DNA from 3 places in the Neorhizobium sp. T6_25 genome. Region 3 is predicted to be linked to each of the others. Evidence: riboswitches for the same ligand, from Rfam matches in the RefSeq annotation. Region 3 holds a riboswitch; each other region holds the start of a gene.
The links. A riboswitch is a leader RNA that binds a small molecule or an ion and turns the genes downstream of it on or off. The one in region 3 is predicted to bind cobalamin.

Region 1 (10,620 bases), on a different contig from region 3:
GACATGGGCGGCGATATCGACGTCGAAACCGGCCGCCTTCAGCGCCCGCATATCGGATATCGTCGCCTTCGAACCAACCAGCAGCACGAGATCGCAATCGCCGGGAATGGCCTGTCCCGGCCGAACCCGGATGAGATCGACATCCGGCTCCGCTTCCAGCGGGTCGAGATCGTCGAAATTGGAGATATGCGGCAGGATCGGCACCGCGATCCTGATCTTCGCACCGGCCTTTCGCACTGACGGTGCATTGAGGCCAAGCGCATCTTCGGCCGGCAGCCGGGCCGCGTCGGCAAAATGCGGCAACAGCCCGACCGAATGCCAGCCGGTGAGTTCCCCGATCATTCGCATGCCGTCGGCGAACAAGTCTGGGTCGCCGCGAAAACGATTGACGATAAAACCCCGGATCATCGCCGCATCGTCGGGATCGAGCACCAGCCTGGTGCCGGCAAGGCTGGCAATCACCCCGCCGCGGTCGATATCGCCGATCAGCACCACCGGCACGTCAGCGGCCCGGGCAAACCCCATATTGGCGATGTCGTTGTGGCGAAGATTGATTTCTGAGGCGCTGCCGGCGCCTTCGACCAGGACGAGATCGGCCTGGTCGCGAAGGATATCGAAGCTTTCCAGGACCCGCGGCATCAGTGTCCGCTTGAGCATCTGATACTCGGCGGCCTTGGCATTGCCTTCGACCCTGCCTTGCACCACCACCTGCGCCCCGACCTCGCTCTGCGGCTTCAGGAGCACGGGGTTCATGTGGACGCTGAGCGGCGCGCCGGCGGCGCGCGCCTGCAACGCCTGCGCCCGGCCGATTTCGCCGCCATCCGCGGTGACCGCGGCATTGTTCGACATGTTCTGCGGCTTGAACGGCATGATCTTCAGGCCGCGAGCCACGAAGGCGCGGGCAAGCCCGGCCACGACCAGCGACTTGCCCACATCCGAGCCCGTTCCCTGAAACATCAGCGCCCGAGCTGGCTTGGACCCAACCATGGCTAAAACTCGATGCCGGCCTGGGCCTTCACGCCCGCCTTGAAGTGATGCTTGACCAGCGACATCTCGGTCACCATGTCGGCGGCCTCGATCAGCGCCGGCTTGGCGTTGCGGCCGGTGACGACCACATGCAGATCCGGCCGCCGTGCCTGTAGCGCGGCGACGATCTTGTCCAGATCGAGATAGTCATAACGAAGCGCGATGTTGAGTTCGTCGAGGATGACGAGCCCGATCGTCTCGTCCGCCATCAGCTCGAGTGCCTTTTCCCAGGCCTTTTCCGCCGCGGCGACGTCGCGCTTCAGGTCCTGGGTCTCCCAGGTGAAACCTTCGCCCATCGTATGCCAGACGACGCGGTCGCCGAAGACGGCAAGGGCCGGCTGCTCCCCGGTCGACCAGGCGCCCTTGATGAACTGCACGACGCCGACCCGGCGGTTGTTGCCGAGCATGCGCAGCGCCAGGCCGAAAGCGGCTGTGGATTTGCCCTTGCCGGGCCCAGTATGGACGATGAGAAGACCCTTTTCCTGGGTCTTCTCGGCCACTTCCGCATCCTGAACCGCCTTGCGGTTCGCCATCTTGGCGCGGTGGCGCTCGACGGACGCCTCGTCGATCTCCTTCACCGGGAAACAAGCTTCGCCGGAGATCCGGCAGAAGCTTCCTCGCCAGCGCGGAACTTTTCGCGGACGACCCCGGCAAGCGCGCCGAGCACCGCCCAGAACACCAGGTTGGTGGCATAGACGGCGTTGACGAAGCGGGCATGGAGATCCATCGGGACCGCCGTTTCATGGCTTGGCGGCAGCGGCGCGCCGACCAGATGCGGGGCGATCAGCAGCACGATCGCAAGCGCTGCGAACACGGCCGAGCGGGTATAGGCGAGCAGGCCGAGACCCACTGCCGTGCAGACCGCCGTCGAGACCCACCAGATCTGGCGCGGGCCGAGTTCCGCAGCCGGCATGCCGGGCAGTTCCGGCGGCAGGCCGAGGCCGGGCGCGAGAATGACGGCGAGGAAGCCGGCAATGCCGAACATCAGGCCGCCGCGCCAGCCCTTGAAGCCGCTGAACGCTTCCGAGGCGGCAACGAGGACAAGTGCAAAACCGATAGCCGACAGCATGTCGGCGGCAGCAGTATAGATGAAACGCTCGAAGCCATCGGCGGGAGCCCAGGCTTCCTCACCGTGGTGATGCTCGGCGGCGGATGCCGTGGCACCTGCGGCCGGTGCAGCATCATGGCTGTGGCCCGCCTCGGGCGCGGCATTCTCGAACACTTCCGCCTGCAGGATCAGCGGCACGGTGGAGAAGCTCTGCATCACGGTCAGCAGCAGTCCGGACAAAAGCCCGGCGATCACCGCCGTGAAGACGATGTTGCGAAACAACGACATTGGGGAGAACTCCTCAGTGGCAGGGGAAGGCGAGCGAGTGGCGCGTGTCATGCGCGGCGTTATGGACGACTTCCAGATGCGAGAAGCCGACAAAGCCGACGATGAACAGGCCGAGCAAGGCCGTCATGCTGAGGGGAATGATTTTCGAAGCGGAGAGGCTGACTGCAGCTGCAGCAGAATTCGTAACCATGGTCTCGTCCTTTCGCCCTCCACCCGAGGGCCGTTCACGTTCTTTGCCGCCTCTGGCAGGTCTCCTGGCTCGCGGATCGGACGCCTTCTCCCGCCTTCCCAGGATACCGTTGGCCGGATTTCCCAGTGGCTTGACGGCCGGACGGCCGTTTTGGTCGAAGACTTTCCGCTTACAGTTGCGGGGGCAGCCGCGGGTTGGACGGCAGAAATCCGTCGCACCGCATTCCCTCTAAAACCCTTTCGGGCACCATAGGCTCGGTCACTATAGACGAATTCGGCGTGACGGCAATCGCCTTTGCGACGCATTGACATGGGCCTGCGACCGGGCTTAGTTGAAGAGAGATGGTCCCTTTCCGGCAACGGGGAGGGCTAAGAGAGAATGCGGTGCGATCCCTTTTCAGGATCAATGCCGCGGCTGCCCCCGCAACTGTAGGCGGCGAGCCATTGCCTAAAACGGCCATTTGGCCGTCAAGCCACTGGGAAATCCGGCCAACGGTATCCTGGGAAGGCGGGCAAATGGCGATGACCCGCGAGCCAGGAGACCTGCCGTCCGATTAATTTTGCTTCACCGGGCGGGGTGCTCCGGAGGAAGTTTCTCGATCACCGCAGAGGGATTTCGACCTTCTGCTCCGCGCCCCGATTTTTTCGACCCCGGCGGGAACGCGGCTGACCGATGAGTGACCACCGACCAGATGATCCGGCAACCGCCGGCCCGGCAGATGTGACGATTTTCGTCTGCACCAATTGCCGTGATGCGTCCGACGGCGAAATCCGGCCGGGCATCGCACTGATCGCGGCGCTGCGCGAGGCAGCAAGCGGCAAGCCGCTCGCGGTAAAGCCGGTCACCTGCCTTGCCAATTGCGAAAAAAGCCCGAGTGCCGCGTTTAATCACAAGAGCGGCTGGTCCTATGTCTTCGGCCACCTGTCGCTCGACAATGTCGAGGATATCGTCACCGGCGCGATGATGCTGGCCGAGGACGAACGCGGCTTCCTTCCCCTTCGCGGCCGCCCGACCTGCCTGCGCGGCAAGGGCATGACGGCCCGTATTCCACCCTTTCATCACCACGAGGACATGCCATCATGAGCGTTTCGTTCGACCGCGTTCCCTGCACCGTCGTTACCGGGTTCTTAGGCGCCGGCAAGACCACGCTGATCCGCAACCTGATCGAAAACTTGAAGGGCAAGCGGCTGGCGATCATCGTCAACGAATTCGGCGATGTGGGCATCGACGGAGACGTCCTGAAGGGCTGCGGCATCGAAAGCTGCCCGGAAGACAACATCATCGAGCTTGCCAACGGCTGCATCTGCTGCACCGTGGCGGACGATTTCGTGCCGGCGATCGACCGGATCCTGGCGATCGAACCTCGCGTCGATCACATTCTCATCGAGACCTCCGGCCTCGCGCTGCCGAAGCCCCTCGTCCAGGCCTTCCAGTGGCCTGACGTTAAAGCCCGAGTGACCGTCGACGCGGTGATTGCCGTGGTCGACGGACTGGCACTCGCCGAAGGCCGCGTCGCCGACGATCACGAGGCGCTGGAAGCGCAGCGCGACGCGGACGGTTCGATCGACCATGACGATCCGGTCGAGGAAGTGTTCGAGGACCAGGTGGCTTGCGCCGACATGATCGTGCTCACCAAGAGCGACCTCCTGGATGCCGCCGGCCTCGCGACCGCCAGGGATCGCGTGTCCGCGCATCTGCCGCGTGCCGTGAAGATCGTCTCGGCCGCCAACGGCGCCATCGATCCGGCCGTGCTGATCGGCCTCGGCCTTGCCGTCGAGGACGATATCGAGAACCGCAAGACGCACCATGACGACGAACTCGACCACGATCACGACGATTTCGACAGCTTCGTCGTCGATCTGGCCACAGTCACGGATGCCGAACAGCTCGCCGCCCGCATCTCCGCCACGGCGGAGGCCGGAAACGTGCTGCGTATAAAAGGCTTCGTGGAAGTCGCGAACAAGCCGATGCGCCTGCAGGTTCAGGCGGTAGGATCGCGCGTGAACCATTATTTCGACCGCGCCTGGGCACCCGGCGAAGCGCGGACAAGCCGCCTTGTCGTGATCGGCGAAAAAGGCATCGACCGCGCCGCGATCGAAAGGATGCTGGCCGCGTAAGAAGGCCCCGAGGGAAGGATGCACATACTCGCCACCACATCGTCGTCGCTTGACGACCTCATCGAACCGGTCGACCTCAATCAGTCGCCGGCCGATGTGGTGGTGCTGTCCTTTTCCGGCAGCGACCTGAACGGCCTTTCCGCCGTCTGGGGTTCGAATCTGCCGAGCCTGCGGCTGACCAGCCTCTCCGATCTCCGCCATCCGATGTCCGTCGATCTCTGGATCGAGAAGACAGCGGCCCATGCCAAGATCATCCTGGTGCGCATTCTCGGCGGTTACGATCGCTGGGCTTATGGCGTCGAGGAACTTTCGCGCATGGCGAAGCGGAAAAAGATCGCGCTGGCGCTGCTGCCCGGCGAATGCAGCATCCGCGACGAACGACTGATCACGGCCTCGACCGTTTCGGAAGACCGGATCGCCGGCATCCTGAGCTGCTTCCGCGAAGGCGGGCCGGCCAACATGCGGCTTCTCGCGAGGTTGCTGACGACGCTGGCCGAGGGCAAAACGGAAACGCTGCCGCAGGCAGCCCCGGTGCCGAAGGCCGGCTATTACGCACCCGGAACAGGCATCGTCGAGGCCAACGACCTGCTGGCCCGTTTTGCGCCGGACGCGCCGCGCTTGCCGATCCTGTTCTATCGCTCCATGCTGCTTGCGAATGACGCGGCGCCGATCGACGCGCTGTTCGAAGCGCTGAAAAAGCGCGGTTTTGCACCTGTGCCGATCTTCGTCGGGGGTCTGAAGGAGCCAGATGCACTGGCCTTCGTCGAACAGGCGGTCTCGGACCTGAAATCCGCGGCCATCCTTTCCGCCACCGCCTTTGCCAGCGGTACGGATGGCAAAGGCGAAACGATTTTCGACCGCACCGGCGTGCCGGTCTTCCAGATCGTTGTCGCCACGACCCACCGCGATGGCTGGGCCGAGAACCGGCGCGGCCTCAACCCTGCCGACCTCGCCATGCACGTCGTCCTGCCGGAGCTCGACGGACGCATCCTGGCCGGCGCGATCTCCTTCAAGGCAGGCGAAAGCTCCGCCAACCTCGTCAACCAGCCGGAACCGGACCGGATCGAACAGGTCGTCGAGCGTATCGCCGCCTTCCTCCGGCTGAAAACCACGCCACGGCCCGAGCGCAAGATCGTCATCCTTATGCCGGACTACCCGAGCGCACCGGGCCGTACCGGTTATGCCGTGGGTCTGGACGTGCCGCAGAGCGTGATCGGGATACTGCACGAACTATCGGTAGCCGGCTACGGTGTTTCAGACATCCCCGAGACTCCGCGTGATCTCCTGGACCGCCTAAGTGCCAAATCCGCCGGCCACGCACGCTCCGCCTACGATCCCCTACCCGTTGCAGAGGCGGCGTGGGGCGAGCCCGAAGCCGATGAAGACCTCAGGGACGGCGCTTTCCGTTTCCGCGCCGCGAGCTTCGGCAATATCACCGTCGCGCTCGCGCCCGATCGCGGCCGCAATGCCGATCGCCGCGCCGACTATCACAGCCCGGACCTCCCCCCGCGCCACGCGCTGATCGCCTTCGGCCAATGGATGCGCGAAACGCTCGGCGCGCATGCGATCGTCCATGTCGGCGCGCATGGGACACTCGAATGGCTGCCAGGCAAGACCGTGGCGCTGTCGAAGGATTGTTTTCCGGAGATCGTTACCCGCGGCCTGCCGGTCATCTATCCCTTCATCGTCTCCAATCCGGGCGAGGCGGCGGTCGCCAAACGGCGGATCGCTGCTGTCACCATCGGCCATCTGCCGCCGGTCCTGGCCGGCGCCGGTCTTTCCGACGAACAGAAGAAGCTGGAACTGCTGGTCGACGAATATGCGCAGGCCGACGGCCTCGATCGCCGCCGCCGCGACCGGCTGGCCAAGCTGATCGTCGAAACCGCCCGCGACACCGGACTGGCCGGCGAGGCCGGCGTTTCGAACAGTGACGATCCGGATGCGGCGCTGACCCGCATCGACGCATTTCTCTGCGATCTCAAGGATTTTTCGATCAAGGACGGCCAGCACGTTTTCGGGCAGGTGGCGCCCGGCGATGACGATACGCTGCGCGTCCAAAGCGCCGAGACCGAACGACAGGCACTTCTCGACGCTCTCGACGGCAAGCACATCCGCCCAGGCCCATCCGGTGCCCCGGCCCGCGGCCGCCGCGACGTGATGCCGACCGGCCGCAACCTGTTCGCCAGCGATCCGCGCACGCTGCCGACGCCGACCGCCTTCGAACTCGGCAAGCGTGCGGCCGACGAAATCCTGCGGCGTTATCTCCAGGATCACGGCGACTGGCCGAAAAGCCTCGTCTTCGACCTCTGGGGCAGCGCGTCCCTGCGCAGTGGCGGCGAGGAAGTCGCCCAGGTTCTGGCGCTGATGGGGGCGAGACCCGTGCAGGATATGGCGACAGGCCGTGTCACCGGTATCGAAGTCCTGCCGCCGGCAGCGCTCGGCCGCCCGCGCATCGACGTGACGCTCAGGATCTCCGGCCTGTTCCGCGACATGTTTCCCGCCCTGATCGCCCTGCTCGACGCCGCGATGCGCGCCATTGCCAGCCGCGAGGAAGCGCCGGGCGACAATCCTCTCGCCGAAGAGACACAAACGCTCGGGCACGTACCGTCCCGCATCTTCGGTTCGGCACCGGGCACCTACGGCTCCGGCATCGAGGAAAAGCTCGCAGGCGGAACCTGGGCGGAACGCGAGGAACTGGGCCGCCTCTATCTCGATGCGACAAGCCATTCCTTCGGCGGCGCAGAGGGCGATGCCAGCCACGTGCCCGGCAAGTTCGCGAACCGCATCGGCACAGCCGATCTGCTGGTCCATACGGGCGACGATCCGGGCCGCGACCTGCTGGACGGCTCGGCCGATGTCGCCTTCATCGGCGGCTTTGCGGCGGCTGTCGCGGCACTCGGCGGTAAGGCGGATGTGATCGCACTCGACACGACCGATCCGCAAAAACCCCGCGCCCGTTCGATTTCCGAAGCGGTAACCCGCGTGGTGCGCGCCCGCGCTGTCAATCCACGCTTCATCACCGGTCAGATGCGCCACGGTCCGCGCGGCGCAGCGGAACTGGTGGAGACGGTCGACCGCCTGATCGGTTTTGCCGAAACCACCCATGCCATTCCGCAATCGCTGATCGAAGCGACCTACGACGCCTATCTTGGCGATGAAAAGGTCCGCGACTTCCTGCTGAGCCAGAATCCCGAAGGCGCCCGCTTCATGGCCAAGCGTTTCCGCTCGGCCCTTCGCCGTGGCCTCTGGCATCCCCGCCGCAACGCGGTGGATGCCGAGCTCGAAATGCTCACCCGGGAGAAGGTCGCATGACGGCGCTCTCCCTCGACCGAAGCACGCTGGATATGCGCCGCGGCGCCTGCCCCGCCCTCTCCGCCCCGATGCAGACCGGCGACGGGCTCCTTGCCCGCGTCGCGTTGATCGATGTCATCACGCCGGGACAACTGGCGGAGCTCTGCCGGCTGGCGCGGCGCCATGGCAACGGCATTCTCGATATTTCCGCCCGCGGCAACCTGCAGGTCCGGGGACTGAGCGAGGCCTCGGCTCCCCTCCTCGATGCCGATGTGCGCGCGCTGAACCTGCCGCTTCGCGAGGGACTTGCTGTCGAAACTCCGCCGCTGGCGGGGATGGACGATACCGAGATCGCCGATCCGCGCGCCATAGCCGAGGCGATCCGGCAAGGTGCGCGCGACATCCTCGGCCTTGCTCCAAAGATGTCGGTGGTGGTTGACGGTAGCGGACGGCTCAGGCTTTCCGATCTCCTGGCCGATATCCGGCTCACCGCCGTTTCCGGCGATGAAGGCATCCACTGGACCCTGCTTTTGGGCGGGACCGAGACAACCGGCCGTGTTTTCAATGTTTTGCGTGAAACAGATGCCGTCTCCGCGACGCTGGCGCTGCTTCGAAAGCTCGGCGAAAAGGGACAGAAGGCGAGGGGACGCGATCTCGCCGCCGGCTTGCCCACGAACGATGTGCCCAGCCGGCCAGCCTCGCCTTTCGGCACCTTCCGCCTCTCCAAAGATCTTTTCGCGGCAGGCATCGGCCCGGCCTTCGGTCAGGCAAACGCCGAGGACCTGATCGCTCTTTGCGACGAATCCGAGCGACTGGGAATACAGTCCCTGAAACCGGCCCTCGACCATTCGCTCCTGTTCTTTGGCCCTCAAACTGCCTGCGAAGCGCTCACCGCTTTTGCCGGCAGCAATGGCTTCGTCACCTCGCCGAGCGATCCGCGTTCGGCGATTGCCGCTTGTCCCGGAGGCCCCGCCTGCAATTCCGCAACCGTCGCCACCCATGAACTCGGCGCCAAAGCGGCGGAAGAGTGCCGCGATCTGCTGGACGGCTCGTTCAAGCTGCACGTGACCGGCTGCCCGAAGGGCTGCGCCCATCCGCAGCCGTCAGCGCTTGCACTCTGCGGGACGGCTGACGGCCTTTCGCTCATCGCCGGAGGAAAAGCGGCTGACGAGCCCTTTGCCTCGGTCGCTTTTGCCGATACCAACAACTCCCTTCGCCGCATCGCCGATCTTGTCCGAGACGAAAGGCGCGCCGGCGAAAATTCCGCCGCCTGCCTCGCCCGTCTGGGACCGCGCCGGCTTGCTGCGGCCGTTACGTCAGGAAGACCATGAACAGTTACGATTACATTCGCGAAGGCGACGCGATCTACGAAAAGTCCTTCGCGATCATCCGCGAGGAAGCGGATCTCTCGCCTTTTTCGTCGGAACAGGCCGAGATCGCGGTGCGCATGATCCATGCCTGCGGGCTGGTCGAGGCGGCTCAGTATTTCCGGTTTTCCAAGGATTTCATCGCCCAGGCACGCGGCGCGCTGCATGCCGGCAAGCCGATCTACTGCGACGCCGAGATGGTGGCGCACGGCATTACCCGCGCCCGCCTGCCGGCCCACAACCAGGTGATCTGCACGCTGCGCGACAGCCGCACGATCGAGCTCGCCAAAACGCTTGGCAATACCCGCTCGGCGGCAGCACTCGACCTGTGGGACGAGATGGAAGGCGCAGTCGTTGCGATCGGCAATGCGCCGACCGCGCTCTTCCGCCTGCTCGAAATGCTCGACGCCGGCGCGCCGCGCCCGGCTGCCATCATCGGCATGCCGGTCGGTTTCGTCGGCGCGGCGGAATCCAAGGAGGCGCTGATGGAAGCGACGCTCGGTATTCCCTATGCGATCGTGCGCGGCCGCATGGGCGGCTCGGCGATGACGGCTGCCTGCATCAACGCACTGGCGAGGGCCGGACTGTGAACGCCGCGCTCATCAAGGGCAGGCTTATCGGCGTCGGCACCGGACCCGGCGACCCCGAACTGCTGACGCTGAAGGCGGTGCGCGCCATCCAGGAAGCGGATGTGATCGCCTTCTTCTGCAAGAAAGGCTCGAGCGGCAACGGCCGCGCCATCGTGGAGGCACATATCCGGCCGGGTACGCTCGAATTGCCGCTCGTCTATCCGGTCACCGTCGAGACCCACAAGGGCGAGGCCGATTATCGCGGCCCGATCGCCGATTTCTTCGACCGCTCCGCGGACGACATCGCCGCGCATCTCGATGCGGGCAGACACGTCGCCGTGCTGAGCGAAGGGGACCCGCTGTTCTACGGATCCTACATGCACCTGCATGTGCGGCTGGCCGGCCGCTACCACGCGGAAGTGATAGCCGGCGTCACCGCCATGTCCGGCTGCTGGTCGATGACCGGCATGCCGCTCGTCCAGGGCGACGATATTCTAAGCGTGCTGCCCGGAACCCTGTCCGAAGAGAAGCTTGCGGAGCGGCTTGAAAACACCGACGGCGCAGTGATCATGAAGGTTGGCCGCAACCTGCCAAAAATCCGCCGGGCGCTGGCCTCCGTCGGCAAGCTGTCTGGAGCGCTCTATGTCGAGCGCGGCACGATGGCCAACGGCGCAGCGCAACGCCTGGAAGAGCGCGACGAGAGCCCCGCCCCCTATTTCTCGAT
Region 2 (10,620 bases), on a different contig from region 3:
TCGAACTCCTTGAGCACAGGTGCTATCGTCGGGCCGCGCCATTCGCCGGCCAGTACGTATCGTTCGCCGCCGTCGCCGGGCATATTTTCGGCCTTGATTTCGGCTGGCTGGAACGTCACGTGTTTCTTTCGCGCTTAAGCGTCAGGCGTTTCAATACGATGCGGTTGATCGCACTTTCGAGACCGGCAATATAGCTGCGTCATAGGGATTTGCCACAACGGGACGCGTAAAACCATGAGCCGTCACCTCGAAGCCACAATAGAGACGTTTCCGATCGCCGGTTCGTTCACGATTTCCCGCGGCTCCAAGACCGAGGCGGAGGTCATCACCTGCGTCGTCCGTGAGAACGGCGTTTCCGGCCGTGGCGAATGTGTGCCTTACAAGCGTTATGGCGAGAGCCTGGACGGCGTGATGGCGGAGCTCGAAGCGGTCTCCGATGCTATCCGCGCCGGTCTGAGCCGTGCAGAACTGCAGAGGCGGATGAAGCCCGGCGCCGCCCGAAATGCCGTCGACTGCGCTCTCTGGGACCTCGAGGCAAAGCTCGGCGGGCAGCGCGTCGCCGACATGATCGGCGCCACCAGCCGCAAACCCTTCGTCACCGCTTTCACATTGTCGCTGGGGGAACCGGAGGACATGGCGGCCGAAGCTGCAAGGAACGCGCAACGTCCGCTCCTCAAGGTCAAGCTCGGAACCGACGATGACGAGGCGCGGCTGAGGGCCGTTCGCGACGCCGCGCCGGCCGCGCGGATCATCGTCGATGCCAACGAAGGATGGACCGAGGAAAACCTCGCCCACCACATGGCGATTGCCGCGGAAACCAATGTGTCGCTGATCGAACAGCCATTGCCCGCCGGCCGGGATGCGGCGCTTGGCCGTATCCGCCGCCTCGTTTCCGTCTGCGCCGATGAAAGCGTGCACGCCACGGAGGACCTGGAAAGCCTTCGCGACCGGTACGACGCGGTCAACATCAAGCTCGACAAGACCGGCGGACTGACCGAGGCGCTGGCGATGAAGGCGGAAGCACAGCGGCTCGGATTTGCCGTGATGATCGGCTGCATGGTCGGCTCCTCGCTTGCCATGGCGCCGGCCGTGTTGCTGGCCCAGGATGCCGACTATGCGGATCTCGACGGGCCTCTGCTGCTTTCCCGCGACCGGCCGGACGGGCTGCGCTACGAAGGTTCCCTCGTCTATCCGCCGGAAGCGACCCTCTGGGGCTGAATTCTTGCCGCAAGCGCGATGATCGACAGGCCGACCAGCGCCAGGACCGACATCGCCACATAGCTCGTCGGGCCGAACTGGCGGTAGAGTACGCCGGAAAGCACCGTCGCAAGCGCCAGAAAGACGCCGTTGTAGAAGACATAGGCGCCCTGCATCGAGGCTTCCTGGTCTTCGCGCACTGCCTCGACCAGCCGGTGCTGGATGCCGATATGGACAAAGGCGAACGTGAAGGCGTGGGTGGCCTGCAGCGCCAGATATCCCCAGAAGTCGAGCGGCATCGGAAAGAGCGTCCAGCGGACCACCGCGACCGCGCACCCGATCCGCATCAGCGTCCAGGGAGAAATCCGCCTGGCGATCCAGCCCCCCGCGAAAAAGACGAAGATCTCCGACACGACGGCCGCGCTCCACAGGACGCCGATCGAGCCGCTCGAAAACCCGATCTGCTGCCAATGAATGGTGCCGAACGTATAGAACATGCCGTGCCCTGCCTGCGCCACCGATGCGCCGATCATCAGCACGTGCAGGTCGAGCCTTCTGAGCGAGCTTGGCTGAGGCATCCTGTCTGGGTCCGGCCTTGCAACCGCCCGGCCGAGCTTCGGAGCCGCGAAGGCAACGGCGACGGTCAGGAGAAAACCGAAAGCTATCGCCCACGGAATAGCCTGGAAACCCCAGAAGCCGCGGAGTTCTCCGACGAGGAGGGCCACGGCCACGAAGCCGACGGATCCCCAGACGCGCATCGAACCATACTGAAAACCCCAGCGCCGGACCCCGCTGACGGCAATCGATTCGACGATCGGCGCATAGGGTGCGAAGACCGCCGCCTGAACGGCGATGAGGGTGAGAACCGGCCAGAAATCGCGGGTGAAGAACATGGCGAATGCCGTCAACAACGACAACGCGCCGGACCAGGCGAGCATCAGGGTCCGTTCCGTCATCCGGTCGGCAAGCAGGCCGGCAACCGGGGCGGCAGCCACGCGCAGGAAAAGCTGGGCTGCGAGCACGAGGCCGATTTCGAATTCGGTAAAGGCAAGCCCGTCGAGCCAGACGGGCAGATAGGGCAGAATCACTCCGTTCACCCCGAGCGGCGCCCCATAGGCGATCGCACAGCGCAACTGGAAGAACCGGGGCGCTGTCTGCGCCGTATTTGAGGGAATCACGATTTCACGGGTGGGTTGCTGAAGTTTCAGCTTACCTAACACACACCCTTGTGCCTGCCTATGGCAAGATATAGCCCTCTGGCAGGCCCGTCCATCTGTTGCAGGCCGCTCAGGCGGCCCGCATGTCCTCGATGGATTGCGGCGCCGGCAAGGACTTGATTTCCGCCGTGGCGGCCATGTTCTGCCAGGAAATCAATTCCAGCGTGCCGTCGAAATTCTCGGCGATCGCCGTGCAGCTCTCCACCCAGTCGCCGGTATTGACGTAGTGGATGCCGTCGATGTCCTCCATGACGGCGTGATGGATATGGCCGCAGATGACGCCATCGACATTGTTGCGGCGGGCTTCGTCGGCGACGACCCGCTGGAACTCGCCGATGAAATTGACCGCGTGCTTGACCTGCAGCTTGGCCCAGGCGGAGAAGGACCAGTATGGCATGCCGAGGCGGCGGCGGATGGCGGCGAGCCCGATATTGATGACGATCGCCGCGTCATAGGCCCAGTCGCCGAGATAGGCGAGCAGGCGGGCGTTGCGGACCACGACGTCGAACTCGTCGCCATGCAGGACCAGGTATTTCTTGCCGTCGGCCATTTCGTAGATTTCGCGCTCGGCGACTTCGATGCCGCCGAAATGCGTGCCCGGGAAGGAACGCAGGAATTCGTCGTGGTTGCCGGGGATGTAGACGATGCGGGTGCCCTTGCGCGCCTTGCGCAACAGCTTCTGGACCACGTCGTTGCAGCCCTGCGGCCAATACCAGTTGCGCTTCAGCCGCCAGCCGTCGACGATGTCGCCGACCAGGAAAATGGTATCCGCTTCATGATAACGCAGGAAATCCAGGAGGAAGTCCGTTCGGGCTGCCTTGGAGCCCAGATGAACGTCCGAAATGAAGAGCGTTCTGAAATGTCTTGTATCCATCTCACCGGTCACGAAGTCGTCCTTTCGCTGCCGCTTCTGTTGGCTTCAAAACCAGACTCGTGTTTCAGGATGATGACAGGGGCTGGGAAAGGTCCGTTTCGACGCCTGATCGACGCTGTTCCAATTTCCGCCATGACCGCAAATTAGCTGCTGTTGCTTTGGGTCGTTTGATGTAATGAGGGGTTTCTCCTTTCGACCCCTCAAAGACAGAACAAGCAAGCCAGGAGGAAACATGAACGCGCAGGATAAACCGAAGTCGCCGGCCATGCCGGTCAGCGGCGATCTCGACGAGCAGGCGCTGTTCTTCCACCGCTATCCGCGGCCCGGCAAGCTGGAGATCCAGGCGACCAAGCCGCTCGGCAACCAGCGCGATCTGGCCCTTGCCTATTCTCCGGGCGTTGCAGCCCCATGTCTGGCGATCCGCGACAACCCGGACTTGGCCGCGGACTATACCGCCCGCGCCAACCTCGTCGCTGTCGTCTCCAACGGTTCGGCCGTGCTTGGGCTCGGCAATATCGGTCCGCTGGCCTCCAAGCCGGTCATGGAAGGCAAGGCCGTCCTCTTCAAGAAGTTCGCCGGCATCGATGTGTTCGACATCGAGATCGACGCGCCCGGCATCGAGGCGATGGTCTCAACCGTTTCGGCGCTCGAGCCGACCTTCGGCGGCATCAACCTCGAAGACATCAAGTCTCCGGAATGTTTCGAAGTCGAACGCCGGCTGCGCGAAAAGATGAACATCCCGGTCTTCCACGACGACCAGCACGGCACGGCGATCATCGTCGCCGCCGCAGTCCTGAACGGGCTGGAACTCGCCGGCAAGAACATCGCCGACGTAAAAATCGTGACCTCGGGCGCAGGTGCCGCAGCACTCGCCTGCCTGCATCTCCTCGTTTCGCTCGGCGCGAAGAAAGAAAATATCTGGGTCCACGACATCGAAGGCCTCGTCTATGACGGGCGCAATACGCTGATGGACGAGTGGAAGGAAATCTACACCCAGAAGTCAGACAAGCGTGTGCTTGCCGACAGCATCGGCGGTGCCGACGTGTTTCTCGGTCTGTCCGCCGCGGGTGTACTGAAGCCCGAACTCCTGGCACAGATGGCCGAAAAGCCCCTGATCATGGCGCTTGCCAATCCGACGCCGGAAATCATGCCCGAGCTTGCCCGCGCCGCCCGTCCCGACGCGATGATCTGCACCGGCCGTTCGGACTTCCCGAACCAGGTCAACAACGTGCTGTGCTTCCCCTACATCTTCCGCGGCGCGCTCGATTGTGGCGCCCGGACGATCAACGAGGAAATGAAGATGGCGGCGGTCAAGGCGATCGCGGCGCTTGCCCGCGAGGAAGTCTCCGACGTCGCGGCACGCGCTTATTCCGGCGAGTCGCCGATTTTTGGCGCAGACTATCTGATCCCCTCGCCCTTCGATCCACGCCTCATCCTGCGCATTGCGCCTGCGGTCGCAAAGGCAGCGGCCGAGACCGGCGTCGCCGCGCGGCCGATCCAGGATTTCGAGGCCTATCTCGACCAGCTGAACCGCTTCGTCTGGCGCTCTGGTTTCGTCATGAAGCCGATCTTCAGCGCCGCCAAGGTTTCCGAAAAGAACCGCGTGATCTTCGCCGAGGGCGAGGACGAACGCGTATTGCGCGCCGCGCAGGTTCTGCTGGAGGAAAAGACGGCAACCCCGATCCTGATCGGCCGTCCTTCGGTCATCGAGGCGCGACTGGCGCGTTTCGGCATCCGTATCCGGCCGAATGTGGATTTCGCGGTGGTCAACCCGGAAGACGATCCGCGCTATCGGGACTATGTCGATGAATATTTCACCCTGGTCGGTCGCGAAGGTATCAATCCGGAAGCGGCACGCACCATCGTGCGCACCAACAATACGGTAATCGGTGCACTGGCGGTCAAGCGCGGTGATGCGGACGCGCTGATCTGCGGCGTCGAGGGCCGTTACGACAAGCATCTCAGCGACGTAAACCAGATCATCGGCAAGCGGCCGGGTGTCTGCGCCTTCTCGGGCCTCAGCCTGGTCATCTCCCAGCGCGGCGCGATGTTCTTCACCGACACGTTCGTCAACTACAACCCATCCGCGCAGGAGATCGCCGAGATCACCATTCTGGCGGCAGAGGAAATCCGCCGGTTCGGCATAGCCCCGAAGGCTGCGCTGATCTGCCACTCGAACTTCGGCTCGCGCGATTCCGAAAGCGCCCAGAAGATGCGGGCTGCCCTGAAGCTGGTCCGCCAGCGGGCGCCGGAGCTGGAAGTGGACGGCGAAATGCAGGGTGGCTCGGCATTGTCGGAAACGCTGCGCAAGCGGGCCATGCCGGACAGTTCGCTGACCGGCGAAGCCAACCTGCTGGTTTTCCCGAATCTCGATGCGGCAAACATCTCGCTCGGTCTGGTCCGCAACCTCACGGACGCACTGCATGTCGGCCCGATTCTTCTCGGGGCGGCCCAGCCGGCGCATATCCTGTCGTCCTCGGTGACGTCTCGCGGCGTGGTGAACATGGCGGCGCTCGCCGTCGTGGAAGCCTCGCAGCCAAATCTGCAGATTCTATCCTGAGTTGCCAATCTTCTCATGCTTTGGCGCGAGCGCCGTTCGGGGCTCGAACGGCGCTTGGGATCGATTTCACCGTGCGGTGATCGCGGCTTTATGAGATTATCAACCGGCACGTTCCATGATGCCATCTCCCATTTGGAGAGGATGCCGGAATTGCCAATACCGCTTCGCGGCCTGCTGACCATACCGCTCTTGCTTCTGCCTGCCGCAGCGCTGGCGGGGGACCCTGCCGTTTGTGCAGCCCTTTACCGGAAACTTGGAAACAGCCCGCAGATCATCGGCAACACGTCTGCAGCGCGCAGCTACGCCCAGCAGCTTGGCGAATACAATGCCGATATCCGGGAATTGCGGGTCGACATGCGCCGCGCCGGCTGCGGCAATGGCAGCGTGGTGGTTCTGGGTGGCCCGAATGCCGAGGTCTGCGGCCAGATGCGGGATGCGCTGGAAAGAATGGAACAGAGCCGCGACGCGCTGGCGGCGGAACGGAACAGTTCGCGGCAGATGATCCTGCCCTCGGAAGAGCGGAATGCCATTCTCGCCGCCATTCGCGAACAGCGCTGCATCCCCTCCTTCGAGCCGCTGCCGCCTGTTGTCGATGACCGCCGAAAGGTGCCGGGCATCGAACTTCCGAGAGAAGAGCAGCCCTATTCCGGGATCACCAAGCTGCAGACCCGCCCGCAAAAGCCGCAGGCCGCGGTCCAGCCGCCCGCTCCACCGCCGCAGGAGCGGCCATACGATCCAAACAAGAAGGTGCGCACCGTCGGGCCGGCTTTCCTGCCCGAAGCGGATATCGACCTCAGCAATCCGAAATCGGCAGGACCGCAGCCGCAGCAGTGATCAACGGTTATCCCAGCGATCCTGAAAGATCAGCTCCTCCAGCGCCAACCGCTGGCGCCAGCCCTTGAGCGCCAATTCCGGCTCGGCATAGAGTTGATCGACATAACCGAGGCATAGCCACGCGACGATCTCGACGCGGTCGGGAACGCCCAGCAGCGCACGCACGTCCTCCTCGCGAAAAATGCTGACCCAACCGACACCGACGCCCTCGGCCCTTGCCGCAAGCCACAGGTTCTGCACGGCGCAGACCGTCGAATAGACGTCCATGCGCGGATTGTGGGTGCGGCCGAGCACCACCGGGCCGGCACGATCCGGATCGCAGGTGACGCAGATCGAGAGCGGCGCCTTGACGATGCCTTCGAGCTTGAGGCTGCGATAAAGGTCGCGGCTCTCCTCCGGAAACATCTCCACGGCTTCGTCATTGGCGCGCGAAAAGGCGGCACGAGCCGCCTCCCGCAGCGCCGGATCGCGGATGAGGATGAAGTTCCAGGGCTGCATGAAGCCGACCGAGGGTGCCGAATGCGCGGCGCCCAGCAGCCGCTTTACCAGGTCGTCCGGCAGCGGATCGGGCAAGAACTGGTCGCGCACGTCGCGGCGCGTCTCGATCGCCCTGTAGACGGCCGCACGCTCGGCCTTCGAAAATTCACCGGCAGGCAGCAAGGCATGCGCGAAAGGATCAGGTTGCATCGTTTGTCCCCAACAATGCCGTTGCTCCCTTGCCTTTCAGAAGCAAGGAGAGGTCCGAAACCTTTCCGCCGTCCGCGCGGGGTCGGTCTATCGTGTCAGGCCGGTCTTCTGACTTGGCTTCATCCGCCTCAACCGCCGCCTTCCCGGTTTCCCAGTGGCTTATCCTGCGGCCGAGCATCCACCTCACAGCGTTGGGCACGTTCCGGTTCCACCCCGGATTCCCGATTCTCCGGCTTGTCGCCGGCACCTGACGGGATCGGTTATGCCCTCACGCCATCCTCGGCGCAAGGCGCTCATGCGACGGGAAAATAGCGCACATAGGCAAACTCATCGCCATCAGGCGACCAATTCGGCGAGTTCATCGTGCCCTGCCCGCCGAAGAGCTCGAAAAGCGTTTCGACATTGCCGCCGTCCATGTCCATCAGCCTGATGCGGACGTCGAGATCGCGCGGGTGATCGAAGACATCGGCATCGTAGGAGACAAAGACGAGCTTGTCACCCTTCGGTGACGGATGCGGAAACCAGTCGCCGTAACCGCCGTCGGTGATCCGCTCGGCCATGCCGCCGGCGGCCGGAACGCGCCAGATCTGCGTCAGCCCGCTGCGACTGGAATTGAAATAGATCCATTTCCCATCCGGCGAATAGTCCGGCCCGTCATTGCGGCCCTCGCCGAATGTCAGCCGCGTCTCTGCGCCACCTTCGATGCCGATCGTATAGATGTCGAACTCGTCGCCGCGGATGCCGCAATAGGCGAAGCTTTTTCCGTCAGGCGACCAGCCATGCCAGTAGGACGGCAGGTTCCGGGTCACCAGCCTCGGCACGCCGCCACCGGCGGCGGAAAGCACATAGATCGCCGACTTGCCGAACTCCACCTTGTCGGAGATGGCGATCAGCGAACCGTCCGGCGAAATGCCGTGGTCGTTGTTGCATTGGCGGGCAAAGCCGGTATCGACCAGTTCAGGCCCGTCATCACCCTCCGGTGACAGACGATAGATCAGGCCCTCGCTGTTGAGCATCAGGTAACGCCCGTCGGGCGACCAGTTGGGCGCCTCGAACAGAGCTTCCGTCTGCCAGACCACCCGCATCGTCCTCGTCCGGATATTGAAGATCTCGACCGAGCTGCGCAGGGCCATGATCCTCTCCTACCGATCGCGGAACCGGTTGGTGATCGGATAACGCCGATCGCGGCCGAAGTTCTTCTTGGTGATCTTGACGCCCGGTGCCGACTGGCGCCGCTTGTATTCAGCGAGATAGAGCAGGTGCTCGATCCGGTGAACGGTTGCGATGTCGTGGCCGCGGGCAACGATCTCCTCGGTCCCCATTTCCAACTCGACCAGGCATTCGAGGATATCGTCGAGCACCGGATAGGGCGGCAGCGAATCCTGGTCGGTCTGGTTGGGTCTGAGTTCCGCGGACGGAGCCTTGGAGATGATGTTCTTCGGGATCACCTCGCCGCTGGGGCCGAGAGCTGTCGGCGGCAGGTGTTGGTTGCGCCAGGCGGCCAGCGCATAGACCTGCATCTTGTAGAGATCCTTGATCGGGTTGAAGCCGCCATTCATGTCGCCGTAGAGGGTCGCGTAGCCGACCGACATTTCCGACTTGTTGCCGGTCGTTACCACCATCGAACCGAACTTGTTGGAGATCGCCATCAGGATCGTGCCGCGCGCGCGGCTCTGGAGGTTTTCCTCGGTGATGCCCTCGTCGGTTCCTTCGAACAGCTCCGCCAGCGCCGACGAAAAACCGTCCACCGGCTCGGCGATCTGCACGATATCGTAGCGGCAGCCGAGCGCCTTGGCGCAATCGGCCGCGTCCTTCAGCGAATCCTCTGACGTATAGCGGTAAGGCAGCATCACCGTGCGCACCCTCTCCTCGCCCAGCGCATCGACGGCGATCGCCGCGCAGATGGCGCTGTCGATGCCGCCCGACAGGCCGAGCACGACCGACTTGAAGCCGTTCTTGTTGACGTAATCTCGAAACCCCAGGAGGCAGGCGCGATAATCCGCCTCCTCCTTTTCCGGAATGCGGGCCATCGGCCCGCGGGCGCAATGCCAGGTCTCGCCAATCCGTCTCCATTCGGTGACGGCGACGGCCGGCTCGAACTGGCTCATCTGGAAGGCAAGCGACTTGTCGGTGTTGAAGCCGAAGCTTGCGCCGTCGAAGACCAGTTCGTCCTGACCGCCGAGCTGGGCGGCATAGACCATCGGCAGGCCGGTCTCAATCACCTGCTTCAGAACGACCTGATGGCGGATATCCACCTTGCCGCGATAATAGGGCGAACCGTTCGGCACGAGCAGGATTTCCGCCCCGCTTTCCGAGAGCGTCTCGCAGACGCCGAGATCGCCCCAGATATCCTCGCAGATCGGGATGCCGAGCCGGACGCCGCGGAAATTGACGGGGCCTGGCATCTCTCCGGCGATGAAGACCCGCTTCTCGTCGAACTCGCCATAGTTCGGCAGGTCGATCTTGTCGCGCACCGCGATCACCTTGCCGCCGTCGAGCACGGCGATCGAATTGTGCCGGCCTTCCGCGCCCTGACGCGGGAAGCCGATGATGACGCCGGGGCCGCCGTCTGCCGTATCGGCCGCAAGCTCCTCCACCGCCTTCAGGCAGGCGTTGAGGAAAGCCGGTTTCAGGACGAGGTCTTCCGGCGGATAACCGGACAGGAAGAGCTCGGTGAACAGGATGAGATCCGCCTCTTCGCGGGCGGCATCCTTTCGGGCTTCTCGGGCCAGCGCCAGATTGCCGGCGATATCGCCGACGGTCGGGTTGAGTTGGGCGACGGCGATGCGGAAAGTCTGGCTGATGTCCTGGGTCATGGTACCGATTTAGCGCCAGCCGTCGGTGGCGGCAACGTTGTTCCGAGAGTTTTTTATGGTTCAGGCGGATGCGGGGCGATCGCCCGGATAATGCGGCACGCTGTCCTCGGGCAATTGGTAGAAATCCCCCTTGTCGGCGCAATAGATATGCTCGCCCATGACAAGCCCGCTCGGCTGATCGAAAGCGCCCGCCAGGATCGAAATGCTCGCCGCGCCCTCCTCCTGCCAGAACAGCGCGGAGCCGCATTGCGAGCAGAAGCCGCGCCGCGCCTCGTCGCTGGCGCGATACCAGCTCAGCGCCTCCTCGCCTTCGAGCGTCATGTTCTCGACGCGAACGCTGGTCGCCGCGTAATAAAGCCCGGTCTGGCGGCGGCATTGCGAACAATGGCAGGCCGTGACCGTCCGCAGCGGACCCACCGTCTCAAACCGGATCTC
Region 3 (10,620 bases):
ATGCGCAATTAACGTGCGCCGCGACGAAGCAAGCCCGGCCGCGGCATATGCCGCGACCGGGCTTGGCGGAGGGATGGTCAACGCTTGCTTACCTGTAAGGCGAGATGCAGCGTGCCCGCACGCCGGCGCGCGGCGAATAGGTATCGTCCCAGGCGCGATAGCTGCGATAGCGGCTTTCACACCAGGCGACGTGACGGCTCGAATAACCGCCCCGGTCGGCCTGTATGGCGCCACCGATGATGGCACCGGCGCCGAAGGCGGCGAGCGGGAACCAGAACCCGTTGTAATAACGGTAGCCGGGCCGGCGATCGCGATAACCGCGGTGGCCGCGATACCAGCCATAGCGGTCACGCCGGAAGTCGCGACGGTACTGGACGTTGGTGATATCGCCGGCGGCCGAAAGGCCGGCCGGGGGCGCCGGCATCTGAACTGCCTGTACAGGGACGACACCGGCGAACATGGTCGCGACGGCGACTGCCACTGCCGTCAGGCGCAAACGAAGAGCATTCATCTTAGGCGTTTTCCTCATTCTGATTTTCAATGAGAAAACAACGGCGGATGTGAGATTCCGTTCCGGGCGGGGCACCTGGCGCGGATCACGAATTGGCGATCAGGCGACGATCGAAAGTTGCGCCTGATCGCCCTGCAGCCGGTTGACCATGAAGTTCGAATACCATTCGACGAACTGCATGACTCCGCCTTCGTGATGTGGCGAATAGGGACCCGGCTCATAAGCGGGCGAGCGGATGCCGAAGGCGTTTTCCTCGACGATCTGGCGGTCCTGGTCGTTGGTCATGTTCCAGACATGGGTCAGTTCTTCGAGATTGTAGTCGACGCCCTCGACCGCATCCTTGTGAACCAGCCATTTTGTGGTGACCGCCGTTTCCTCCGGCCCGAGCGGGGTGACGCGGAACGAGATCGCATGGTCGCCGAGAATGTGGTTCCAGCTGCTCGGATAGTGGAAGAGCAGCATGGTGCCGATCGAGTTGATCGTCACGTCCTCGGAGAGTTTGCGCTGCACGGCGTTGCGGCCGCTCATCGTATAACTCTCGGCATCCTCGATCAGCGGCATGCGCGCGACGCGGAACTGGCCGGTCTCGTCCATGCGGAACTCGCTCGGCAACCCGGCCTCCTCGCAACGCTGCCAATGGGCGGCGATGACCGGATCGTCCTTGGCACCCTGGACGCCGGTCGCAGTCGGCGATTCCGGATAGGTGCGGCAGAGCTCCGGGTGGTTGGCGGCGCAGTGGTAGCACTCGCGGTTGTTTTCCCAGACGAGCTTCCAGTTGCCCTTCTCGATAATCGTCGACTGGTGCGCGACCTTGGCTTCCGAGAGGCGATGCGGGGCCATATAGGGCTCGATCGCCGCACGAACCGGCGCGAAATCCGGCGCCTCGTTGGCAAGGCAGATGAAGATAAAGCCCGCCACGCTTTCGCAATGGACCTTCTTCATGCTGAACTGGGTCTTGTCGAAGTCCTGGCCCATCTGGCGGCCGACCAGAAGCGAGCCGTCCAGCTCGTAGGTCCATTGATGGTAGGGACAGACGAGCCGGACCGCCGAGCCATGCTCCTTGGTGCAGACGCGGCTGCCGCGATGGCGGCAGGTATTGTGCAGCGCCCGAATCTGGTTGTCGCGGCCGCGCACGACGACGACCGGATAATCGCCGATCTGCAGGGTGAAATAGGCTCCCGCCTTCGGCAGCTCGCAATCATGCCCGACGAACAGCCAGTCGCGATACCAGATCATTTCCAGATCGAGCTTGAAATAGGCGGGATCGGTATAGAAGGGTTGTTCGAGGCTGAAGCCTTCACGACGGTTCTTGAGCTGCCGCAGGGCCTGATTGCGAATTTCCATATTATCTTCCTCGTCAATGTGGACAGCGGAAGGACATGGAAATGCCGGCCGGCCTTCAAGGCCCACCCCAACACCCTGTCCCGAACGCCCGCCGCGTCCGGTCGTCATTTTTGATCCCAAGGCTGGTTTCCGGGCTCAGGAGCTGTCCGTTGCGGGACGGGCTCGGCGCCTTCCCGGGCGGCCTTTTCGGCTCTTTCCCAGTGGCCTCTACCAAGCTTTGTTGCTCCACCACCGTTGCGGGGGCAGCGCCGGATTAGGGTTTCTAAAGACCCCTGCCGGCTTCCCAATTCTCCGCCTTCCCTAGTCAGGCGGCACCTCAAGATCGAGGCGGATATAATCATCGAGCGAGCGTGTCGCATAGGCGACATTGCGACATCGGCAACCGCGTTGGCGACAGCGGCGAAACGGCCCAAAATGCAACACTCCAGCCCCGCGAAAGCGAAACCTGTCATTAAGGGATAAGCCATAAAATCCCGGCGTGAATGGGAGCGATGCCACCGTGCAGGCCAAGGGAAAGATCCGTTACTACAAAGCTCCTCCACCACCGCCTCCGGCGCCGGTGGTGGTGAAGACTGCTTCCCATTCCGAATTTCTCCGGACGGGGCGCATCGCCCGCTACAATCCGATCTGGCTGCCGGAAGAGCGCCGCTATCTCACCCATAACGAAGTCGCCGAGCGCACGGGCAAAAGGCTCGAGGCGGCCGGCGAGACGAGCCACAACCGGATCAACTCCTTCCATCGCTCGATCAAGTTTCCGAAGATCATCTTCCACCACACGCTCGATGAACGGCCGCATCTCGGCTATTGCCATGTCACCGCGGCAAGAACGTTTCTTCCACGCGGCGGCCCGGTAAGCTGGTCGTTCTATATCGCCAACTTCTTCTCCAAGATCGGCGAGGAAGAGACGTTCTTCGAACATATCAGCCCGGCCTATTCGCGCATGTATTTTGCCGTCGCTGTCGAACGCGAGGCGGGTCAGCCGCTGCAGATCAACCGCACGATCCGCAAGAACGGCCTTCTGTTCCAGACCAATGATCCGATGGAAGCCATCAAGAATGTCCTGATGCTTGGCACTTCCAACGAAATGCTCCGCGAGATCATCAAAAAGCTTTGAAGACGCCCGGGTCCGCGTTATTGACGGGCGGATATGACGGCTCAAATCATCGACATCACCCGGGATCACGACGGTGCGCTTGCCCAAGCCTGCACCGTCCTTGGCGACGGCCTTCCCGTGGCGATCCCGACCGAGACGGTCTACGGACTTGCGGCCGACGCCACCAATCCCGCCGCCATCACCCGCATCTACGAGACCAAGGGCCGGCCGCGCTTCAACCCGCTGATCTGCCACATGTCGGATCTCGACATGGCCGAGCGTTATGCCGACTTCGATCCGATCTCGCGCAGGCTTGCCGAAGCCTTCTGGCCGGGGCCCCTCACCCTAATCCTTCCCCTGAAGCCCGAAAGCGGCATCCATGCACTGGCGACGGCCGGGCTCGATACGGTCGGCATCCGGCTTCCCAAGGGTTTCGCTTCCGATCTGATCCGCGCCTTCGGCAAACCGCTCGCGGCCCCCAGCGCCAACACGTCCGGCAAGGTGAGCCCGACCAGCGCGCGCCACGTGGCCGACGACCTGGGCGAGAAGCTGGCATTGATCATCGACGGCGGTGCGGCTCCGGTCGGTGTCGAATCGACCATCGTCCGCGTCGAGAACGGCGTGATCCGGCTGCTGAGACCGGGCGGGGTGGCCGCGGAAGAGATCGAGACGGCAACCGGTCTTGCGGTGATCCGGCCTGAGGGACCGGCGGCGATCATCGAGGCTCCGGGTATGCTGGCCTCTCATTATGCGCCCGGTGCAGCGGTGAGGCTCAACGCCGACCATGTCGAGGCCGGCGAGGCGTTGATTCGGCTCGGCTCCGCTCCGGTGAAGGGAATGGAACTCGCCGCGGCGGTTTTTGACCTGAGCCCGTCCGGCGACCTTGCGCAGGCGGCGGCAAATCTGTTCGATTACCTGAAGCGCGCCGACGCCACCGGTGCCGCCAGCATCGCCGTCACGCCCATTCCCGACCATGGGCTCGGGGAAGCGATCAATGACCGGCTGGCGAGGGCGGCCGCCCCGCGGGAATAAGACGGGACAAAGAGGAGGAGACGCCGATGGACATTTCAGGGCCGAATCCAGAGCTTCTCGACCGCTTCGCGGCGATCGTCGGTGAGAACCACGTCCTGCGCGACGCGAACGATCTTGCGCAGCATCTCGTCGAGGGCCGCGGGCTCTACAAGGGTTCTTCGCCTATGCTCCTGAAGCCAGGGTCGGTCGAGGAAGTGTCGGCGATCCTGAAGCTTGCAAGCGAGACCGGCACGCCGATCGTGCCGCAAACCGGCAATACCGGCCTCGTCGGGGGGCAAACTCCGCGTACCGGCGGCAACGACCTGATCGTCTCGCTCGAACGGATGAACCGCATCCGCGATGTCGATCCGGTCGCCAACGTGCTGGTCGCCGATGCCGGCGCCATCCTCGCCGACGTGCAGAAGGCGGCAGAAGCCGTCGACCGACTGTTTCCGCTGTCGCTCGGCTCGGAAGGATCCTGCCGCATCGGCGGCAATCTTTCCACCAATGCCGGCGGCACCGCCGTGCTCGCCTATGGCAATACTCGCCAGCTCTGCCTCGGGCTCGAAGTGGTGCTGCCAACCGGCGAGATCTGGAACGGCCTGCGCCGGCTCAAGAAGGACAATACCGGTTACGACCTGCGCGACCTGTTCATCGGCGCGGAGGGCACGCTCGGCATCATTACCGGCGCAGTGCTGAAACTCTTTCCGCAGCCGGTCGGGCATCAGGTCGCACTTGCCGGCCTCAACTCGCCGGCAGACGCGTTAAAACTCTTCGAGCGGGCCTCGAACCTCTGCGGCACGGCGCTGACCGGTTTCGAGCTGATGCCGCGCATCGGCATCGAATTCGTCACCCGGCATATAGAGGGCGTGCGCGATCCGCTCTCCGAACCGCATCCGTGGTACGCGCTGATCGACATCTCGACCTCCGATTCCGCCGAGACGGCCAGCTCCATGGTGCAATCGCTGCTCGAACAGGGTTTCGAGGCCAGCCTCATCCGTGACGCCGTGATTGCCTCCTCCGTTGCGCAACAGAAGGCGCTCTGGCACATGCGCGAAAGCATGTCGGACGCGCAGAAACCCGAAGGCGGCTCGATCAAGCACGACGTGTCGGTGCCGGTCTCGAAAATTCCAGCCTTCATGGCAGAAGCCGAGCAGGCGGTGCTGGCAGCCATGCCGGGCGCCCGGGTCTGCGCCTTCGGCCATCTCGGCGACGGCAACATCCACTACAACATCTCGCAGCCGATCAGCGCCGACATGGCCGCCGACAAGGCAGCCTTCATCGGCCGCTGGCGGGAAATCAACGCGATCGTCCACGGCATCGTACTCGCCGCCGGTGGGTCCATTTCGGCCGAACACGGCATCGGTCAATTGAAGCGCGACGAGCTTGCCCATATCCGCTCGCCGATCGAGATGGACCTGATGCGGCGCATCAAGCAGGCGTTCGATCCAGCCGGGATCATGAACCCCGGCAAGGTCGTGGTCATTCCATGAGCCAGCCGTCGAAGACCACTATACGAATCGACCTCGACAATGGCGTGCGGCTCGGTCCGGGCAAGGCGCAGCTTCTGGAACTGATCGCCGAACACGGCTCGATCCGGGCGGCGGGCGCCTCGATCGGCATGTCCTACCGGCGGGCGTGGCTGCTCGGAGACGAAATCAACCGGATGTTCAAGGAGCCGGCGATCTTTACCCGCCATGGCGGGAAAAGCGGCGGGGGTGCGGGCCTGACCGAATTCGGCCAGGAACTGCTGTCCCGCTACCGGCGGATGGAAAAGGCAAGCCGCGACGCCATGCGCGCAGACCTCGACTGGCTCGAATCGAACGCCGATCCGCACTTCGAGACGGCCGACAAGAGCGACGACGCCTGAGAAGAGCGGTTCGCGCTCAGCTCATCCTGATCTGGGACAATGCCCACAGCGTATCCGAGCTTATGCCCGCCGAGCCGCCGCCTCCGCTTAGGATGCTCACCGCCGATGCCGTATTCACGCTGTTCTCCAGATCGTACATGATCGTGAAGCGCTGCACCAATTTCTTCACCTTTTCCGGATCGGCCAGGTCCTCGAGATCGAGCTTTTTCTCGACTATCTTGGCCTGCTGATCGACATCCATGTTGCCGATTTCCGGGGGTAGGCTGAAGGTGATCCGGAAGAACTCCATCAGCGCCTCGTCGCCGAGGATCACGTAAGGGTCGGTGATGCTGTCGGACATGCGCTCGAAATAAAGCGCGAGGCGGACGCCCGGATTTTCCTCGCCCTGCTGGGTTTCGAGCATCTGGCGGACGTAAAGGTCCTGGGTCGCGACAACTTCGCCACCGTTCTGAGCCTCGCCTGCCGAGCTGCGGTCGATCTCGCCCTTGGCATCGAAATTGAAGGTGCCGACGATCTGTGCAAACCGCTTGTCCGTCTGGGTATTGACGAAGCTCTCGGGATCGGCGGGATCCGAGTTGAAAGCCTCCTTCAAAAAGTCGTTGGTGACCGTGGAAGGATCTATCCCCTTGGAGATCAGCAGAATGTCGAGCGTCTTGCGGTCGGCGAGCAGCTCGTCGCGGCTGCCGATACGCTGCATCGCGTCGGTATAATATTTCGCCTCGGTCTGGGCCTTCGCCCTGGCCGCCTTGAGTTCGTCGCCTTCCATGAACCGGCTTTTGCGCAGGATATAGTCCTTGGCGACGTTGGTGATCGCCGCATTGGACTGGAGCAGCACCTGCCGCGTGACGCCGCCCTTGCTGTCGAAATTGAAAAGCTTCGCAAGCGAGATAAAACGTTCGTCCTTCAGCTTGTAGATGTAGCTGTTCGGATCGGAAAGGTCGCTTTTCAGGGCGCTTTTGATCGTCAGTTTCGAAACGGTCGCCGGGTCGAGGCCAACCGCCTCCAGAGCGAACTCGTAAGAGTCCTGGGCGTCCTTGCTCAGGAAGTCGTCAAGCGTCTTCACGGCGGCAAGGTCGAGCTTGTAGAACTTGATGGCCTTGTCGAGATCCGCTTCCTGCTTGTCGTCCCAGCGGCTCATGTAGTTGCTGCGGGTGGAGCTGGTCTGCAATTCGTCCTGGGCCTGGCCGGCGGCGACGGTACCGTCGGTATTGAAATTGAAGGCCTTCGCCAGATCCAGATATTCCGGATTGGTATCCCCAAAGCGGTTCGCATAGCTGTCCGGATCGGAGAGGTCGCTCGTCAGGATCTGTTCGATCGTCGATTTCACGACCGTGGCCTTGTCGAGATTGAAGGCGACCCTGATATATTTGAGAAGTCGCGGGTCGTCGATGAAGTCGCTGACATTGTCCGCCGTCTTGAGCTCCTGCTCGAAGAGCTCCTGGTTGAACATCGCCTCGGCATGCGTGATACGGGTCTGCTTGTTGAAGAAGCCGCCGACGATCTCCAGCAGCTTTTCGGGAGTGACCGCGCCGCCTGCCGGCACCGAGCCGTCCGCGTTGAAGTTGAAGTCCTCGGCAAGCGATTTCATCAATCCGAGATAGGGCGCATCGGACGCTCCGGCGGCGATGAGCTTTGCAAGTTCAGCGCGCCGCTCGGCCGTCTGGGCGATCGGCACCAGCCTGCCATCCAGTTCGGTATAGCGCGTCTGCGATGTGGCGAGGGTGGTCTGGTCCTTCTGGATCGCCTCCACCGTCTTGGTCAACTCCACCTGCATGGCGTCGATCTCAGCCTGGAGGCTTGCCGGGCCGCCATTGTTCAACTCATCCTGCTTGGCGGCGATCTGGGTTTCGAGATCGGTCTTCTTCTGCTGGCCAAGCGCGATCGAGTCCTGCAGAGCGGGAATGCCGGTGCTGAGGCTCAGCCGCTCGGCAAGCTCGCTGTCCTCGGTTTTCATCGCATTATGCTGGTCGAGAGTGTGGCCGTAGGCGGTGTTGTAAAAGCTGGTCGGATCGGCCGGATCGCTAACCAACACGCCGCGGATCGCATTGTAATTGTAGTATTTCGTATCGATGCCGTAGGCGGTGAACAGATAGTCGCGGAGCCTCGGATTGGCCAGCAGCTGATCGACGTTGGTGATATTGCCGGTCTCGCCCAGCATCGCCTTGAAATAACGGGTGTCGTCCTCGAACACATCGTTCTGGGCGGCGATCGTCTGGTCATAGGTATCGAAGAGCTCCTCCATCTGCCCATTGGACTGGGCGGCGGCCCCTTCTCCGTTGGAAACGCCGAAATTGAAGGCTGCGGCGATATTCTGATATCGATCGTCGGTCAGGCGGTTCGCAAAGCTGTTGTCGTCGCTGAGATCGCTTTCCAGCACCTGCTTCATGAACGCCTTGGCGTAGATCATGTCGTCCAGGCCATGCGCCTGCATCGCATAGGAATAGAGACGATAGTTGTCGAGGAACTCGTCGACCGTTTTAATCTTGCCGATATTTTCCTGGTAGTATTTCGTGTCGCTGACCACCATCGTCTGCCCAGCGATCGTCTTCAGGCTTTTCTGCATGTCGCGATTGACAAGATCGAAGGTGAGATAGGTCGATACCACGGAAAGGCCCCACGAGTCGGAATGATGCTGCCGCAATCATCGCGACCTAGCCTTGCCCGGGGCTTTTCTGGGCGTTCCGGCGTCCCGCCGGGATTGTCCCAGGCCTGCACAGGAATGCCGCGATTCACCTTCCGGAAACCCAAAAGCGTGCCCTTTCGCTAACCATCCAGGCAGGCAAGGCTTCTTTAACCGCTATTTTTAAGCAGTCTCGAACATGGCCCGCCCTATGCTTTGGCTATCAGAGGACAAAAGTCCCGTAGAGAAACCGGCAACGGCTCTCAGGTAAAACAAGGGTAGCATATCGATGACCAACACTGTTCTGAAGCCCGTTTGGGCAGGGTCGACATTCAGGCTCGATCCGTCTCGTTTCCCGCAGCAGGTTACCTATGCGCTGCGCGAGACATCAGGAGATGTCTCCATCACCATCGACGAACGCGGCGCCGTGCTGCGTAAGATCCTTCCCGCAAGCGGCCTGCCGCTCTCCTTCGCCTTGCCTGCTCGCGCCTTCAAAGGGGTTGCGGCCCGCGCCATAGACCACGGCGACGGCGAAGTGACGGTCACGCTCGAACTGCATCACGACGATCCGGATCTGTGCATTCCGCTGCTCGTCGCCCACGACCTCTGCGACATCGCCGCCGACTGGCGGAGCTGGTCGGACGCCTATCGCATTCCGATGCTGATGGTGGAAGCCGACGGCATCGCCCGGCCGCTGGAAAACCATATCGGCGACGTGCGCACCAATGCCGTCAGGCAGCGTCGCCGTCATTCCTATTTCGCCGCCCGTCGTCCGCGCTTCCTGGTCCGCCGCAACACCGGCAGCCTCGGCGTGACGATGAAGATCGAAGGCAAGGAGATTATCGCGCGTCGGTAGGGCTTTGCTTGTCCCTTTGTCCACCACCGCTCGCGATAACATGGGAGGGAGCCCGATCGTCAACCGATCGGGCTTTTTCCGTTAAAGGGCGAGCGACAGGAGGAGGCCGGCAAACAGGATCGCGCCGACCCGGTTGTTGGACTTGAAAAGCCTCAGGCACTGGTCGCCATTGTCGATATCGAGGACCAGAACCTGCCAGCCGAACATCAGCGCCGCGGCGAAAAGGCCGAGATAGGCCAGGAAACCGACGCCGGCCGATCCGAAAGCGAGCAGCAGGAAGACGAGCGTAAGGCCGTAAAGGCCGATCAGCCAAGGCTTGGTATTGTCGCCGAACAGACGCGCGGTCGAGCGTACCCCGATCAGCTCGTCATCCTCCTTGTCCTGATGGGCATAGATCGTATCGTATCCGATCGTCCAGGCGATGGCCGCGAGATAGAGCCAGAGGGCGGCAAATGACAGACTGCCGAACGTTGCGGCCCAGCCCATCAGCGCACCCCAGGAAAAGGCGAGGCCCAGGAAAAATTGCGGCCAGTCGGTAAACCGCTTGGCGAAGGGATAGATCGCCACCACTGCCAGGGACAGGATGCCGAGCAGGATGGTGAAAGCGTTGAACTGGACGAGGACGAGCAGACCGACCAATGCCTGCACGGCGATAAAGACCTTGGCCTCGAAGCGGGAGACGCGGCCGGAGGGAAGCGGCCGCGAGCGGGTGCGCGCCACTTCCATGTCGATGTCATGGTCGACCAGATCGTTATAGGTGCAGCCGGCACCGCGCATGGCGACCGAGCCCAAGAAGAACAGCACGAGGTGGAAAACGAGGAGGCCGAGGGAAAATGCGCCCTCCTCCTTCGCAGCATTCGCCGCCAGTGCCGCCGACCAGAAACACGGCCACATCAGAAGCTGCCAGCCGATCGGCCGGTCCCACCTTGCAAGCTGCGCATAGGGCCAGGCCGGCCGCGGCAGAACGCGGTAGACCCAGTTGTCGGATGGAGCGTCGGCCACGCGGCCGCTGAAATCGTCGGCGTTCGTCATGGCCGGTTCTAGCGCCGGCCGAACGCTACGGTCAAGCCGGCGCTTTGTCGCCTCCCGGCGCGGAAGAGCCGCGCCTCACAGCGTGGAAGCGCTACGCCTTCCGTCGTGAGCACGCTCACGACTTAGGGAAGCGAGAAGCCGAATTTGTAGCTTGCCGAAACGCCGAACATCACTTGATTTTTGGATCCCCGCTCGCGCACCAGGCTGCTGTCGGCGACATCGCCCGTCAGCCGCTTGTATTCGGCAAACGAGGTGAGCTCGAGCTGTTCGGTCGCCTTCCAGG

Region 1: another riboswitch for cobalamin. It lies ahead of C5L10_RS16245 (CbtB-domain containing protein); the one in region 3 lies ahead of C5L10_RS09160 (aromatic ring-hydroxylating dioxygenase subunit alpha).
Region 2: another riboswitch for cobalamin. It lies ahead of bluB (5,6-dimethylbenzimidazole synthase); the one in region 3 lies ahead of C5L10_RS09160 (aromatic ring-hydroxylating dioxygenase subunit alpha).

What each region holds. Positions count from the first base shown of each region.
Region 1 covers NZ_PVBL01000010.1:163,726-174,345, reverse strand. Annotated here, with positions in the region: gene C5L10_RS16260 (cobyric acid synthase) at 1-987, opposite strand, end outside; gene cobO (cob(I)yrinic acid a,c-diamide adenosyltransferase) at 990-1,604, opposite strand; gene C5L10_RS16250 (CbtA family protein) at 1,601-2,362, opposite strand; gene C5L10_RS16245 (CbtB-domain containing protein) at 2,376-2,552, opposite strand; cobalamin riboswitch at 2,589-2,818, opposite strand; cobalamin riboswitch at 2,878-3,117, shown strand; gene C5L10_RS16240 (DUF1636 domain-containing protein) at 3,225-3,635, shown strand; gene cobW (cobalamin biosynthesis protein CobW) at 3,632-4,669, shown strand; gene cobN (cobaltochelatase subunit CobN) at 4,688-7,981, shown strand; gene cobG (precorrin-3B synthase) at 7,978-9,291, shown strand; gene C5L10_RS16220 (precorrin-8X methylmutase) at 9,288-9,917, shown strand; gene C5L10_RS16215 (precorrin-2 C(20)-methyltransferase) at 9,914-10,620, shown strand, end outside.
Region 2 covers NZ_PVBL01000022.1:108,761-119,380, forward strand. Annotated here, with positions in the region: gene C5L10_RS24470 (ABC transporter permease) at 1-83, opposite strand, end outside; gene dgcA (N-acetyl-D-Glu racemase DgcA) at 235-1,218, shown strand; gene C5L10_RS24480 (MFS transporter) at 1,188-2,375, opposite strand; gene C5L10_RS24485 (UDP-2,3-diacylglucosamine diphosphatase) at 2,485-3,288, opposite strand; gene C5L10_RS24490 (NADP-dependent malic enzyme) at 3,521-5,848, shown strand; gene C5L10_RS24495 (hypothetical protein) at 5,990-6,682, shown strand; gene bluB (5,6-dimethylbenzimidazole synthase) at 6,683-7,369, opposite strand; cobalamin riboswitch at 7,450-7,635, opposite strand; gene C5L10_RS24505 (TolB family protein) at 7,663-8,496, opposite strand; gene C5L10_RS24510 (NAD+ synthase) at 8,512-10,185, opposite strand; gene C5L10_RS24515 (GFA family protein) at 10,246-10,620, opposite strand, start outside.
Region 3 covers NZ_PVBL01000005.1:188,912-199,531, reverse strand. Annotated here, with positions in the region: gene C5L10_RS09165 (BA14K family protein) at 89-511, opposite strand; gene C5L10_RS09160 (aromatic ring-hydroxylating dioxygenase subunit alpha) at 611-1,855, opposite strand; cobalamin riboswitch at 1,958-2,189, opposite strand; gene C5L10_RS09155 (DUF6656 family protein) at 2,355-2,969, shown strand; gene C5L10_RS09150 (L-threonylcarbamoyladenylate synthase) at 3,003-3,980, shown strand; gene C5L10_RS09145 (FAD-binding oxidoreductase) at 4,007-5,452, shown strand; gene C5L10_RS09140 (winged helix-turn-helix domain-containing protein) at 5,449-5,829, shown strand; gene C5L10_RS09135 (DUF1217 domain-containing protein) at 5,846-8,434, opposite strand; gene C5L10_RS09130 (DUF6101 family protein) at 8,739-9,305, shown strand; gene ubiA (4-hydroxybenzoate octaprenyltransferase) at 9,387-10,337, opposite strand; gene C5L10_RS09120 (MipA/OmpV family protein) at 10,460-10,620, opposite strand, start outside.